DNA from 2 places in the Roseobacter sp. AzwK-3b genome. Region 1 is predicted to be linked to the other one. Evidence: riboswitches for the same ligand, from Rfam matches in the RefSeq annotation. Region 1 holds a riboswitch; the other holds the start of a gene.

Region 1 (7,117 bases):
TGTCAGGCGATGGGCGATGCGTCGATCTGCGGGCTGGGACAGGCGGCGCCGAACCCGATCCGTCTTACAATGAAGCATTTCCCCGACGAGATCTGACGGACGTCGGCATCTTCCAAATCCCGACGATCCGCATTAGGTGAGGATTGAGACGGTATCGGAGGCCGCATGGCGTTTTTCACGAAGCTCAAGGAACGGCTGTTCAAATCCTCCTCGAAAATCGAGGACGGTCTGGATGCGATCATGGAGGATGGCGTCGAGGAAGAGGTGCTTGTCGCACCCGAGCCACGCCCGGAGCCACGCCCGGAGCCGGAGCCCCGGCGCGAGCCCGTTCCCGAGCCTGAGCCGGAACCAGCGCCCGAACCGGAACCAGCGCCGGAACCGGAACCAGCGCCGGAGCCGGAACCAGCGCCCGAACCGGAACCCAGCCCCGAGGAAGTCCCCGAGCCGCCCTCGGAGGCGCCTGCCGAACCGCCCCTTGAATGGCCGGACCAAGCCCCGCCCGAAGCGCCGGTGCGCGCGCCCGATCCGGCGCCTGCGCCGACGCCGCAGGAAATCCCCATCGATGAGGTGACCAGCCCGGCGCAAGACAGTGCCAAGCCGGGACTTCTGGGGCGTCTTTTGGGTCGCAAGGAGGGCAAGACCGTTGTGCGGCGCGTGCTGGACGACGACATGCTCGAACAGCTCGAGGAGCTGTTGATCTCGGCGGATATGGGGGTGGATACCGCGCTGCGCGTGACCGCCAACATGGCCGAGGGCCGCATGGGGCGCAAACTTTCCGGTCAGGAAATCAAGGAGTTGCTGGCGCAGGAAATCACCCGGATCATGGAGCCGGTCGCCCGGCCCATGCCGATCTATCCCAAGACCCCGCAGGTCGTGCTGGTGGTGGGCGTGAACGGATCGGGCAAGACCACGACAATCGGCAAGCTGGCCAGCCAGTTCAAGGCGGCGGGCAAGAGCGTGGTGATCGCTGCCGGTGACACGTTCCGCGCGGCGGCTGTGGAGCAGTTGCAGATCTGGGGCGGGAGGGCCGGTGTGCCGGTGCTGACCGCGCCGGAAGGGTCTGATCCGGCCAGTCTGGCGTTCGACGCGATTGAAAAGGCGCAGGCCGATGGCGCGGACCTTCTGATGATCGACACGGCGGGGCGATTGCAGAACCGGGCTGACCTAATGGAAGAACTGGCCAAGATCGTCCGGGTCATCCGCAAGAAAGATCCCGGCGCGCCGCATAATACGCTTCTGGTGCTCGATGCCACCACGGGGCAGAACGCCCTGAGCCAGGTCGAGACGTTCCAGAAACTGGCCGATGTGTCGGGGCTGGTGATGACCAAGCTCGACGGCACGGCGAAGGGCGGGGTTCTGGTGGCGCTGGCCGACAAGTTTGGCCTGCCGATTCATGCGATCGGCGTGGGCGAGCAGATCGACGATCTGGCCCCGTTCGACCCTGAGGATTTCGCAGCGGCCCTGATCGGGCTTGAGCGCGGCTGACCCCCGGCCGGGAGCGCGGCCCGCCCCTATGCCTGTGGCACAGTGCCATGCCCGTATGCCATTGATTGCACCGGGGGCTGTGATAGGTGAAAGACCAGCGCATCGCCAGATCGATGCACGCGTTTCGGCCCGAGACCTCAGGGGGTGGGCAGACACGCTTTGGACGGTGACCGGAGAGGCCGATATGAGCGAGCACAAGATCAATCCGTTGGTGAAGACCGGCCTTGAACTGGGACCGATCATTGCGTTTTTCGCGGCGTATCTGATGCTCAAGGACCGGGTTTTTACCTTTGGCGGCACCGAATATGACGGCTTTATCGTGGTCACGGCCGGGTTCATTCCGGTTTTCCTGCTGGCGATGGGGATACTTTGGTGGCTGACGGGGCATCTGTCGCGGATGCAGGTGGTCACAGCGGTGCTGATCATCGTGTTCGGCGGTATGAGCGTCTGGTTCAACGATCCGCGGTTCTTCAAGATGAAGCCCACGATCATCTATCTGATCTTCGCCGGGGTTCTTGGGGCGGGCCTGCTGCGTGGTCAGTCATGGCTGCAATATGTGATGGACGGCATGATGCCGCTGACCCATGAGGGCTGGATGATCCTCACCCGGCGTCTGGCGGCGTTCTTCTTTGGTCTGGCGATCTTGAACGAGCTTGTCTGGCGCCTGACGAGCGAAGAGACATGGGTCTATTTCAAGACATTCGGTCTGACGGCGGCGATCTTCGTGTTCTTCATGGCGCAGGGGCGGCTTTTCCGCGAACATGGCACACAGGACGAGGACGCCTGACCGGAGTTTCCGGTTATGTCTTTGAAACTACAAGCCGGCGCCCGGATTTGGGCCGGTTTTCCGGTTGGCCGGAGTGCATGTCGCTGACCTTGCTTCATCGTCTGCGGTGTGCGTCGACCCCACCGATCCGCCCTTAGGACGTTTTGCCTGTGCTTGTCATACTCGTATTCTGGGTGGCGTTGAGCATCGTGATCGCCGGGGAGACGCTGTTGGTCTGGATCACGCTCCTGCCGGGTCTGATGATCGTGCTGCACTGGTTCTATTGTTGGGTCATGGTCCCGGTGCTGATGCCGTCCGGGGATGATCCGGCCTGAACCGCTCGTCGGCACGGATATGCAGGCGAGGTGGTCAAGCCGCAAATCCACGGTGTGATTTTGCACCCTGGCAGACATGGAACGCCGTCGTGACGGCCATGCGAAAGCTGGATGACGGTGTTGACGGATCACGCGACCGGGTCTAAAGCAACCGCGTGGCGATTTGTTACCGGATTGCGGGCCACGTAAAACAACTCCGCTAAAGAGGTCAGGATGAAGGAGCCCCTTTCGCTTGACCGCGACGGGGGTTTTTTTGTTTGGGCCAAGCGCCCTGGAGGACGAAGATGAGTGATGATTGGAACATGCGGACGAAACTGGTGCATGGCGGAACCCGCCGCAGCCAGTATGGCGAGGTCAGCGAGGCGATCTTTCTGACGCAGGGGTTCGTTTATGACAGTGCCGAAGCCGCCGAGGCCCGGTTCCTGCAGGCTGGACCGGATGAATTCATCTATGGTCGCTATGGCAATCCTACCGTTGCGATGTTCGAGGACCGGATCGCCGGTCTGGAAGGGGCCGAGGCTGCCTTTGCCACCGCCAGCGGCATGGCGGCGGTCAGCGGCGCGCTGACCTCGATGCTGCGGGCGGGCGATCACGTGGTGGCCGCACGCGCGCTTTTCGGGTCGTGCCTTTATGTGTTGGACGAGGTGCTGACGCGCTTCGGGGTCGAGGTGACTTTCATTGACGGCACGGATCTGGACGCGTGGCGCGCAGCGGTACGCAGCGATACCCGCGCGGTGTTCTTCGAAAGCATCGCCAATCCAACGCTCGAAGTTGTGGATATCGCGGCGGTGGCGGATATCGCCCATGCGGTCGGCGCCACAGTCGTCGTGGACAATGTCTTTGCCACGCCGGTGTTTTCCTGTGCGATCGAGCAGGGGGCCGATGTGGTGATTTATTCGGCGACCAAGCATATCGACGGTCAGGGGCGCGCGCTTGGCGGTGTGATCCTCGGGACGCGCGAGTTCATCCGGGGCACGGTTGAGCCGTACATGAAGCATACCGGCGGCGCGATGTCCCCGTTCAATGCCTGGGTGATGCTCAAGGGGCTCGAGACGATCAGCCTGCGGGTCAATGCGCAGGCCCAGACAGCGCTGGCGCTGACCGATGCGCTGCAGGGACGGCCCGAATTGTCGCGGGTGATCTATCCGGGTCATGCCAGCCATGCGCAGCATGATCTGGTCCTGCGGCAGATGGGCAAGGGTGGCACGGTCGTGGCGCTGGAGCTGGCGGGCGGGCAGGCGGCGGCGTTCCGGTTTCTCAATGCGTTGAGGATCGTGGTGATCTCGAACAATCTGGGTGATGCCAAATCCATCGCCACCCATCCTGCAACAACCACGCATCAACGCTTGCCGGCGGATCAAAAGGCCCTGCTGGGTATCACGCCGGGACTGGTGCGGCTGTCGGTGGGGATCGAAGATCAAGAAGACCTGATTGCCGATATCTCTCGGGCTTTGACCATTGCGGGCGAAAAACAATGATCCGGCCTGTCGCTTCCGACGTAATTCCTTTCGAAATTGGAAATCCTTAGCGGCCATGTTTAGATACACTGGGCGCTGAATATCGGGGGCCGGAAATGAATATTCATACGCGGGAACTATCGGACATGCCGGATCGGGACGAGGCGAAAGCGGCGCTGGAGCGGCTGCGGAGCTGGGCTGCGCAAGCCACCCCCGAGGAGGTTGCCGATCTGGACCCGGCCATCGCGCGGCTTTTGCCGGGCCGGTCACTTTCGAACTACCCGGATCTGTCACGCGATTATCCGGATGAGTTCAAGGTCAGCGACGCCTACAAGGCGTCTCTACCGGATCTGCAGAACGGTCCCAGCTCGCTCATTCGCGGCGCGCGCCAGCAGTTGCAGCATGTCGGTATTTCGAATTTCCGCCTGCCGATCCAGTTTCACACCCGCGACAATGGCGATCTGACGCTCGAGACCAGTGTGACCGGCACGGTTAGCCTCGAGGCGGGCAAGAAAGGCATCAACATGTCGCGCATCATGCGCAGCTTCTATCGCCATGCCGAAAAGACTTTCAGCTTCGAGGTCATGGAAGCGGCGCTGGATGATTACATCACCGATCTGGACACGATCGATGCACGGCTCCAGATGCGGTTTTCCTATCCGGCCAAGGTGCAATCCCTGCGCTCGGGGCTGCAGGGCTACCAGTATTACGACATCGCGATGGAACTGGTCGAGCAGGACGGGGTGCGCCGCAAGTTCATGCATCTCGATTACATCTATTCGTCCACATGCCCCTGCTCGCTGGAGTTGAGCGAGCATGCGCGCCAGACGCGCGGGCAGCTGGCGACGCCGCATTCCCAACGCTCGGTTGCACGCCTGTCGATCGAGATCGAGGGTCCGCAGATCCTGTGGTTCGAAGACCTGATCGACATGGCCCGCGCGGCTGTCCCCACCGAAACGCAGGTCATGGTGAAGCGCGAGGATGAGCAGGCCTTTGCCGAGCTGAATGCTGCCAACCCGATTTTCGTCGAGGATGCGGCAAGGCTGTTCTGCGAGCAGTTGCTCAAGGATCCGCGGATCGGGGATTTCCGCGTGGTGGCCAGCCATCAGGAAAGCCTGCACAGCCATGATGCCGTCAGCGTTCTGACCGAGGGCGAGACATTTGCGTCGGACAGCATCGACCCGCGGATGTTCAGCTCGCTCTTCCACATCGGCTGAACGGTCCGGCCATCGCCCGAGTTCGCGCGGTGCCCTATTCTTGGGCGCCGCGTTTTCTTTTGCGCGTTTTACACTCAGAAGGCGAGGGGAGCAGGGCAGTAAGTGGCGCCAAGGGCCACGGAGCGGCGGGTTTGCGTTATCTTATCGTCACAAAATCCAGTCATGACTTCTTCAGTTCACTAGGCCTAAGGGATACCACGATGACACACGTGATGACACCGTTCACGCTTTCAGCCGCCGGGTTTCGTCTGGCTGGCTACCTTTTGGAAAACAACCTGCGCGTCGCACAGGAGTTCGGGCGGGCCGCGCTGATTGCCAATCCGTTTCTCTTGCGCAAGAGCGCGACATATGTCCGTCCCGTGACCACGGCGCCGGTTGAGAAAAAGGCCGCAGCCGTGGCGGACAAGACCGCTGGCACATCTGCCGAGCCGGTATTGACCGAGCCCAAGTCTGCGGTGACGCTTGTGGCGTCCGAGCCAAAGCCCGCTGCGCCGAAAGCACCGGCGGCACAGGGACAGGTTGTTCCGATGAGCCCCGCGCGGCCCGCAGCCAAGACCATTGACTTGCAAGCGGACACCGGCACGCCCAAGCGCCCGCGCGCGCCATCCAAGCCGCCAGCGATGCCGGCACCGCGCAGCGTGGCCATGAACGGACGCGACACCAGTCAGGCCTGAGTTGCAACCGGTGCAAGGCCGGGTTGAGAAATTGATGTTGGTAAAGTCAACACTGCTGACCTAGCTTGGCGATCAGGGAGGAAACCTGAAAGCAACCGAGCGAGGTTTCCAAATGGCCGTTTTCACTACCAACATCTCTGATGCTCCCGCCCGTCTGCGCGACTGGCTCAAAACCGTCGGCACGGCGCTTGCCCTGGGGTTCGAGGCTCATGCCCGCCGGGCATCGCGGCGCGACCAGATCGAGGCGCTCGAGGCGATGTCCGATGTCGAGCTGGCCCGCATCGGTCTGCGCCGGGACGATATCGTGCGTCATGTCTATGGCGATCTGTTCTACAGGTAAGATCGAAATGCGCCTTGGCCCGGCGCGACGTGCCGGGCTGTTGCGGTCATCCGTTCGCGCTTGACAGTGACATGGGGCGCGGCCAACTGTGCGCCTCATGTTGGATGTGCGGCCTGTCGGATATGTCATAGGACTGGTGGTCGTGGCCATGGGGTTGGCCATGATTTTCCCGCTTGCCGTCGATATCGCCGAAGGGCGCGGGCATTGGCCCGTCTTTGCCGAAAGCGCAATCCTCACGACGCTTGTGGGCGGTCTGGTATCTTTGGCGTGCCGGAACGGGGTTAGGGACAGTCTGACGGTTCAGGAAACCTTTTTGCTGACAACCGGGGTCTGGGTGTTCCTGCCGCTGTTTGGCGCGCTGCCGTTCATGCTGGGCGAGACCGAGGCGCGGGCCGTCGATGCCATTTTCGAGGCGATGTCGGGTTTGACCACCACGGGCTCAACGGTGCTGTCGGGCCTTGATACGCTGCCCAAGGGTCTGTTGCTGTGGCGCGGCATCCTGCAATGGATGGGCGGGATCGGGATCATCGTGGTGGCGATGGTTTTCCTGCCGGAGCTGCGCATCGGGGGGATGCAGCTTTTCCGGTCCGAGGCCTTCGACACGATGGGCAAGATCCTGCCGCGCGCCACGCAGATCGCGTCGAGTATTTCGACGATTTACGTGGCGCTCACTCTGGCTTGCACGCTGGCCTATCTGGCAACCGGCATGAGTGCCTTCGATGCGACGGTTCATGCGCTGACCACCGTTTCCACGGGGGGCTTTGCGAATTACGACGCTTCCTTCGGGGCATTCTCGGGCAGCGCCGAATGGGTGGCGACCCTGTTCATGGTCCTCGCGGCTTT
Region 2 (7,117 bases), on a different contig from region 1:
GCCTCTGCGAGCCGACGCACATTTTGCACACTGAGATGCCTGAGATGTGCCTCTGCCATGGCCAGGTTGAGCGCGAGGCGCCCCCGTTCGGTCTGCTTAAGATCGATCAGGGGCGGCGCCTCGGTGGTGTCAAGGATCACCCTCAGCCATGCCCGCACCAAGTCCAGCGGCGGCGCAGAGGTCAGCCCGTGGCGGCGGGCATTGCCCGCCGCCTTGGTCTTGCCGGTCTGCGTGCGCGGCCCCGTGCTTTTTTGAGCATTCGCCCGGTTCGCTGTGATCTGCCTGGCAGAGGTCATTCGACAATCTCCGCATCCTCGATCGCCTCCATGGCCGCACGGATCGGAGATGCCTTTTGCAGCGCGTCGAACTCCGCCTTGATCTCGCGACGGCGCTTCTCGAGGTTCCGAATTTGGATGCCAAGATTTTGAGCGGTGACTGTGACATGGATATGCACTTGTGCCATCAAGTACACCACATCAACTCCCATCGCCGCCAGCTTGGCCTCGAGTTTGGCAAGCTCATCCGGATCGGTTGACAGCGCCTGGCGCGCAAGCTCCAGGGCGTCTGCCGTCGCATCACTTTCATCGAACGGCTCGCCTTCCCACTCATCCCGATCGTTGCCTGCGGAAACCCACTCGTGAAACTCTGCATCCAGCTTGTCTTCATGCGCCTGCTCCAGCGCCAGATATGCAGGCTTCTTGATCGAACTTGCCAGTCGATGGGCTGTCTCACGATCCAACATGCGTCGAAGTTGCTGCAACTCCCACTCATTGGCGATCAGGTTTTCCGCCACTGTGGTCTGAAGAGCTGTCGTCGGGTGCAAGTCACGAAGATGCGCAAGCTTGAAGCGCTCATAGGAGGTTGCGCATTGCCCCAGCAGGGGTGTGCGCTGTGGCAGAAGGTCGAGGAACGAGGCAAGCCCGAACTGGGTAGCATCGGTCGGTGTCGGGGGTGTCGTTGCTATCTGATTCATGGGTCAGTCTTCCTTTTGTTGTCAGTCATGCAGGCCACAGGTGGCCAGCCAAGAGCTGGGTCAGTAATCGACACCAGAGGAGCCGGAAGAGTGTCCGGCCGCTGGCGCCATAAAGGTCAAATCCGCAGCGCCGATCGGGGCCTTGGATCAAGCGTGATACTTTCGTCTCTTTCGGTAATCGCCTTCGCCAGGCGCGGGATGTCCTCCAACCGGTCAAGGGTCGCCACGGCAAGCCGCGGCGTGCAGGGATGTTCCACAAAGCTCAGCCCGAACTCGGGCACGCGCCAACCGCAGAGCGACCCTGTGCCCTCCTCGAACAGCCCGATCAGCGCCTCATAAGCCTCCGAGGTCGGCTTGTGACAGGCGTGCCACATGTGAAACGCCGCGTCCTGCTCCGACGGGGTATAGAGCGCCTCCCCTGAAAACATGCCCGTCTCGATCATGCGCCAGTGGTCGGGCTGCGTCAGGCTGTCATTTGTGCCCTCACCGAAAACGCGAGCGACCGCCTCGGGCCGGATGAGCGGCTGCAGGCAGGGCGGCGCGTCGCTCGCGATGATCAGGCGGCCTTGCGGGTCAGCATGCAGCCCCAGCCGCAAAGGGCGCCGGGTGTCCCTCAATGGCTGCAGTGGACGGGACAACGCGGGCAAGCCCGTCATCGTCCCGAGAGCGGTCAGACTGGCCGCGACGGCCAGGAACATACGTCGTGTCAACATAGCGATCTCCTATAGAGACCGGCATGTGGATGGCCGAAGAGTGGGAAATGATCCCCTTGGTTGCCGTCATGGCCACATCTCCTTGTTCGGACACCACCTTGCCGGGAAGGGCAGGTTGGTAGAGGCACAGGCCTCACTCTTGATGTGCGATCACATTACCACAGCCGGCAGGGCCGTGAAAACGACAATTTTATCTCAATAAATCAGATAGATAATGACATCTTGTTGACTGCGCGAGTTTTGATTCGCATCAACCAAAACGAGGAATGATGCAGTTCGAGCGCTATTCGTGGCGCTTTTCAGCAAGAGCACATGTAGCTTAGTGTCTTTGCTCGCATTCTCATCCACCGCGCTTTTTCTGCGTTGGAAAGTCCCGTGACCCGCGTTTACCTTACGATTGCTTCCTTCAGTCCGCGCTGCCTGATTTCCAAGTAATAGGTAGCAGCTCGGCCAATGCCTTGCACAATCATTCATAGTTCTTACAAACGTGCCTCTAAGCGCCGACGCCGGACGGGACTAGAATTACCGTGACATCGCTGTCCAAAGACACCGCCTTTTGCTTTGATCTCGACGGCACGATCACGCAAACCGAATTGCTGCCGCTGATCGCCGCCGAAATCGGGCTTGAGCGGGACATGGCCGCGCTGACCAAGGCGGCGATGGAGGGCCAGACCGCGTTCGAGCCTTCCTTCCGTCACCGCTGCCAGCTTCTGAGCGCGATACCGCCAGACACCATCACGCGCATCATATCCGACGCGCCGCTTGATCCGCATATTCTTGGGTTCATCCATGAAAACCGGCAGGATTGCTTCATTCTGACCGGCAATCTCGACATCTGGATCGCGCCCATCATCGAGCGCCTTGGATGCCGCACCTATGCCTCCGAAGCGGTCTATGACAATGGCACCCTCGAGCTGAAGACACTCCTGAACAAGGCGGCAACCCTGCGCCATATCGCAGAGACGTTTGACTACAGGCGCATCATCGCCATCGGCGATGGCGCCAATGATGCCGACATGCTGTCCGAAGCCACGATCGCGATCGCCTTCGGCGGCGTGCATCCTCCCGCAGAATCGGCAATCCAAGCCGCGGACCATGTGGTGTATGACGGGAAGGCATTGTGCAGCCTGCTGAAATCGCTTTGAAGATATGCCGGGACATCGGCAGATCCCGAACCGGGTCCACACATCTGCCAGCGGGACAAGAACGAAAATTGACTTCACGAAGACCGGCCAATAAAAGCCCGACATCGTTGGGTCAGAGCCAACCGTGAAAATTTTCGGAATACTGGAGCCCGCCTGATGGGAAAATCCTCCCAAAAACAACCGATGTTCAGTCCAACCGACATCGACAACATCAAGTGGTTTTGGCGGAATTACCTGAAAGACAAGTCGCCCTGGTTGCTGTTGGTCCTCGCAATGGTCTCGGCGCAGGCCCTTGTTTATCAACAGTTCCTGTCGCTCACCGAAAACGGGCTTCGGGTCATCTTCGAAGATGGCTCACTGTCCCAATTGATCAAGGTCTGCGCATTCGTGTTCCTTCTCTTCGGCACGCGTGCCGTGTTGTCTTATGTGACGCCCCGGATTTCGGTCTGGCTTGCCAGCAACGCCGTGCGCTCCATGCGGCAGGATCTCATCAAGCATTTGTTGCGGCTGGACCTGTCTTATTTCGAAAAGACAAAATCGGGGGATATCATCCTGCGCCTGGTCAGTCAGGTCGACAGCCTCAGTCATTTTGTGGGACAGGGCACTGTCGCCGCCGTGAGGGATTTGGCCACGGTCATCGTGGTATCAGGGTATTTGATCTATAAATCCCCCCTGCTCTTTACGGCTGCCATGATCGTGATACCGGTCCTCGTTCTGATGATGCGCGGAATCTCCGGCAAGATCAAAGAGGTCCAGCAAAGCGCGGAAAACGCCTTCGGAAACTACATGTCGGGCATCGAAGAGATGACCAACGGCATGCGAACGGTGAAAATCTCGGGGCAGGAAGATCGCGAGCGGGATCGCCTGTTCGAGGCAACCAACGGCATCCGGGACCTTATGATCCGCCTCAATGCCGTGCAGGCTCTGTTCCCGCCTTCGATCGATGTCGTGTCTGCCTTTGTCTATGTGTTGGTCATCGGCGGCGGCGGCTACATGGTGATCCAGGGCGGGTTCGGCATGGATGCCGCCGGGATCATCGCGTTTTTGCTGGGCCTCGTGATCATGTTCGATCCGCTGCGTCTGCTGGCCAGTTTCTTTGCCCAGTTGCAGGGCAGCCTGATTCTGCTGGACAGCATTCGCGGCGTCTACCGCGAGAAAATGCGCATCACGGATCACGAAGGATCGGTCGCAGAGTTCAACACCGAAGGTGACATAAAGTTCGATCAGGTCAAATTCGCATATGACCCGCAGCACCCCCTGTTCGAGAATCTGGACCTGCTGATCGAAGGGGGCAAGAAAACCGCGATCGTCGGTGCGACCGGCTCGGGCAAGACCACGGTCCTCAGCCTTATCACCCGGCTTTACGATGTGGATGGCGGCAAGATCACCATAGACGGGCTCGATGTCCGGGACATCAAGGTCAAGTCACTGCGCAGCTCGTTTTCGGTCGTGGCTCAGGACATCGTGATCTTCAACGACACGATCTATGAAAACATCCGTTACGTCGCCCCGAACGCAACGGAAGAAGAAATCTGGGCCGCTGCGGAAGCCGCTGAAATCGCAGACCTCATGCGCGCAAGAGGAAGTGCGCCGCTTGGCCCCAAGGGCAGCCAGCTGTCGGGCGGACAAAAGCAACGCATCGCCATCGCCCGCGCCTTCCTGCGCTCGGCGCCCATACTCCTCTTGGACGAGGCCACATCGGCCCTCGACCAGAAGACCGAAGAAAAGATCCAAGGCGCCCTCCAGCGCCTGTCAAAGGACAAGACGACGATCATCGTGGCGCACCGCCTGTCATCGGTGGTTGCGGCGGACAAGATCTATGTCCTGGATATGGGGCAAGTGGTGGAACAGGGCTCGCATGCCGAGCTGATTGCGAAGCAAGGGCTTTATGCGGCCATGTATGCCTCGCAGAAGGAAGGGTATGCGACCTGACGAAGTGTGGAAGGGGACTTGACGCCAGCATTGACGCATCCACCGATCTGCACTTGAATCCTAGGCGCGCGCATCAACCTGCACTGGATGCCGCTTTATAAACCTTCCACGCCCCGACCTAGAAAACGAAAATCGATTGACCCTCGTCACACCTCGCGGCTACCGCATCGCTCCACCCGAAATGGTAACGCCCTGTCATGCCGTGTGCAAAGACAGCCGGCCCGCCATCATCCGATGGACCCGCGCCGGATCATCGACTAAGCATCATGCGCGGCCTTTCCACAAGGCGCCCACGGATCAACGTCAGGTAATCAGGGTTTCAGCAGATGCGGAAATTTCCTCTTTGGAAACTCAAGCGCGAGATCCTGCGCTTCGGTCGACAGATCGCCGAGCTGCCCGGCCTCACATGGGAATATTTCGACCTGCGCACCAGCTATGACCGCAAAGCGGCTGCCATGCGCAAGACCCATGAGGGTGATCTGCCGATGGGCCGCGAGGTGGCGATCTACCTGATCTTTCCGGCGGGCGGCATCCTGGCATCGCATCTCGATGCGCTGCGCCTGATTATCGACGAGGGCATCAGCCCGGTCGTTGTCTCGAACCTACCGCTCTCCACGGACGATCTGGCAACACTGGCGCCCCTGACCAGCCGGATCATCGAACGTCCCAACCTTGGCTATGATTTCGGCGGCTACAGGGACGGTATCCTGGCGCTCGAAAGCACCCTGCCCGATCTGGACCGGCTCTATATCCTCAACGATTCCGCCTGGATGGTGGAGGCGCCGCAAAGCTGGTTCCACGACGTGCGCGCCAAGGGCGTGGATTTCTGCGGGGCCACGTCGAATTACGGGATCAAGCGCCATGACGCGGATGATTTCCGCGAGCTGCGCTGGCAATACACGATCCAGCACCGGAATTTCCACTACGCCTCTTATGCGCTGGCCATCGGACGAACCATTCTACAGGATCCGGCCTTCGTGACCTTCTGGAAACGCTTTCGCTTGTCGAACCAGAAAAAGCGCACCGTCCGGCGCGGCGAGATTGGCCTCACGCAATGGGTTATGCGCCATGGGTTCAGCCATGATGCCACCTGTTCCGTGATGGACCTCGACACGGAAATCGCGGCGCTGGACACGGCCGAGCTTGACGCAGTGACGCGCAACCTCATCATCCCTGAACGCCCCCGGATCCGGGCAAAGCGCGACGAGGTGCTGCTCAGCGATCCAGCAACCCCCGAGGGCCGTCGCGACCGCATCCAGATCATCCTTACTGCGGTCTCGGCGCAGGCCATGGGCTATGTGATGCCGTATTACACGCTGCGCCATCGTGGCTTTCAGTTCGTCAAGAAATCACCCCTGTGGATATCGTCGGCGGGATCGCGAACGACCCTCGACATCCTGTCGGCCCTGCCCGGTCCGATGGGCCAGACAGCCTATGCCGAGGCGCTGCAGATCGTGGAAAACCGCCCCCCGCCGGAGTAATGCGGCGAGGATGCTCAGACCAGTTCGCGCACAGCCGAGATGACCTCATCGCACTGGGCTTCAGTCATCTGCGGGCCAATGGGCAGGCTGATAACCTCGCGCGCAAGACGACTGGCCAGTGGCAGGTCCGCATCCGACAGACCCATCTGCGCATAAGCCGCCTGCGCATGCGGCGCGATCGGATAATGCACCAGCGTCTGGATCCCGCGCGCGGCCAGCCGCGCAATGAACGCATCGCGCTCGGGATGGCGCACCACGAACAGATGCCAGACCGGATCGACACCGGCTGCCACCTGCGGAAGGATCAGCCCGGTACCCGCGAACGCGTCGCGATAGCGCGCGGCAATGCCCGCCCGGCGCGCGTTCCACTCGTCCAAAACCCTCAGCTTTACCGACAGGAACGCCGCCTGCACCGGATCGAGCCGGCTGTTCAGGCCCAGCTCTTCGTTGCGATATTTCTCGCGTGAGCCGTAGTTGCGCAACAGCCGCAGCCGGTCGGCGATCTCCGGATCATCCGTGGTGATCCCGCCACCATCGCCGAGCGCACCAAGGTTCTTACCGGGATAGAAGCTCCAGCAGACCGCATCGCCATGCGCACCGATCCTGCGTCCGCCCGACCGCGCGCCATGGGCCTGCGCGCCATCTTCGATCACTTTCAACCCCAGCTCGCGCGAAACCCGCATGATCGCGCCCATATCGGCAGGCTGACCATAAAGATGCACGGGGATCACCGCCTTGACGCCAGGCTGCACCGCGGCACGAATACCTTCGGCGGTGATATTATGCGTGGCCTCGTCCGGCTCGACCGGCACCGGCACCGCGCCGCATTGCGACACCGCCAGCCATGTCGCGATATAGGTATTCGACGGAACC

Evidence for each region. A riboswitch is a leader RNA that binds a small molecule or an ion and turns the genes downstream of it on or off. The one in region 1 is predicted to bind S-adenosylmethionine.
Region 2: another riboswitch for S-adenosylmethionine. It lies ahead of RAZWK3B_RS19125 (hypothetical protein); the one in region 1 lies ahead of metZ (O-succinylhomoserine sulfhydrylase).

What each region holds. Positions count from the first base shown of each region.
Region 1 covers NZ_ABCR01000004.1:315,955-323,071, reverse strand. Annotated here, with positions in the region: gene RAZWK3B_RS09705 (NAD(P)H-dependent oxidoreductase subunit E) at 1-96, shown strand, start outside; gene ftsY (signal recognition particle-docking protein FtsY) at 166-1,485, shown strand; gene RAZWK3B_RS09695 (inner membrane-spanning protein YciB) at 1,670-2,272, shown strand; gene RAZWK3B_RS21165 (hypothetical protein) at 2,422-2,586, shown strand; SAM riboswitch at 2,732-2,810, shown strand; gene metZ (O-succinylhomoserine sulfhydrylase) at 2,871-4,064, shown strand; gene folE2 (GTP cyclohydrolase FolE2) at 4,160-5,260, shown strand; gene RAZWK3B_RS09680 (hypothetical protein) at 5,461-5,934, shown strand; gene RAZWK3B_RS09675 (DUF1127 domain-containing protein) at 6,047-6,274, shown strand; gene RAZWK3B_RS09670 (TrkH family potassium uptake protein) at 6,372-7,117, shown strand, end outside.
Region 2 covers NZ_ABCR01000016.1:5,190-12,306, reverse strand. Annotated here, with positions in the region: gene RAZWK3B_RS19135 (hypothetical protein) at 1-296, opposite strand, end outside; gene RAZWK3B_RS19130 (hypothetical protein) at 293-973, opposite strand; gene RAZWK3B_RS19125 (hypothetical protein) at 1,090-1,686, opposite strand; SAM-I-IV-variant riboswitch at 1,733-1,837, opposite strand; gene RAZWK3B_RS19120 (HAD family hydrolase) at 2,214-2,831, shown strand; gene RAZWK3B_RS19115 (ABC transporter ATP-binding protein) at 2,988-4,763, shown strand; gene RAZWK3B_RS19110 (rhamnan synthesis F family protein) at 5,090-6,244, shown strand; gene RAZWK3B_RS19105 (DegT/DnrJ/EryC1/StrS family aminotransferase) at 6,259-7,117, opposite strand, start outside.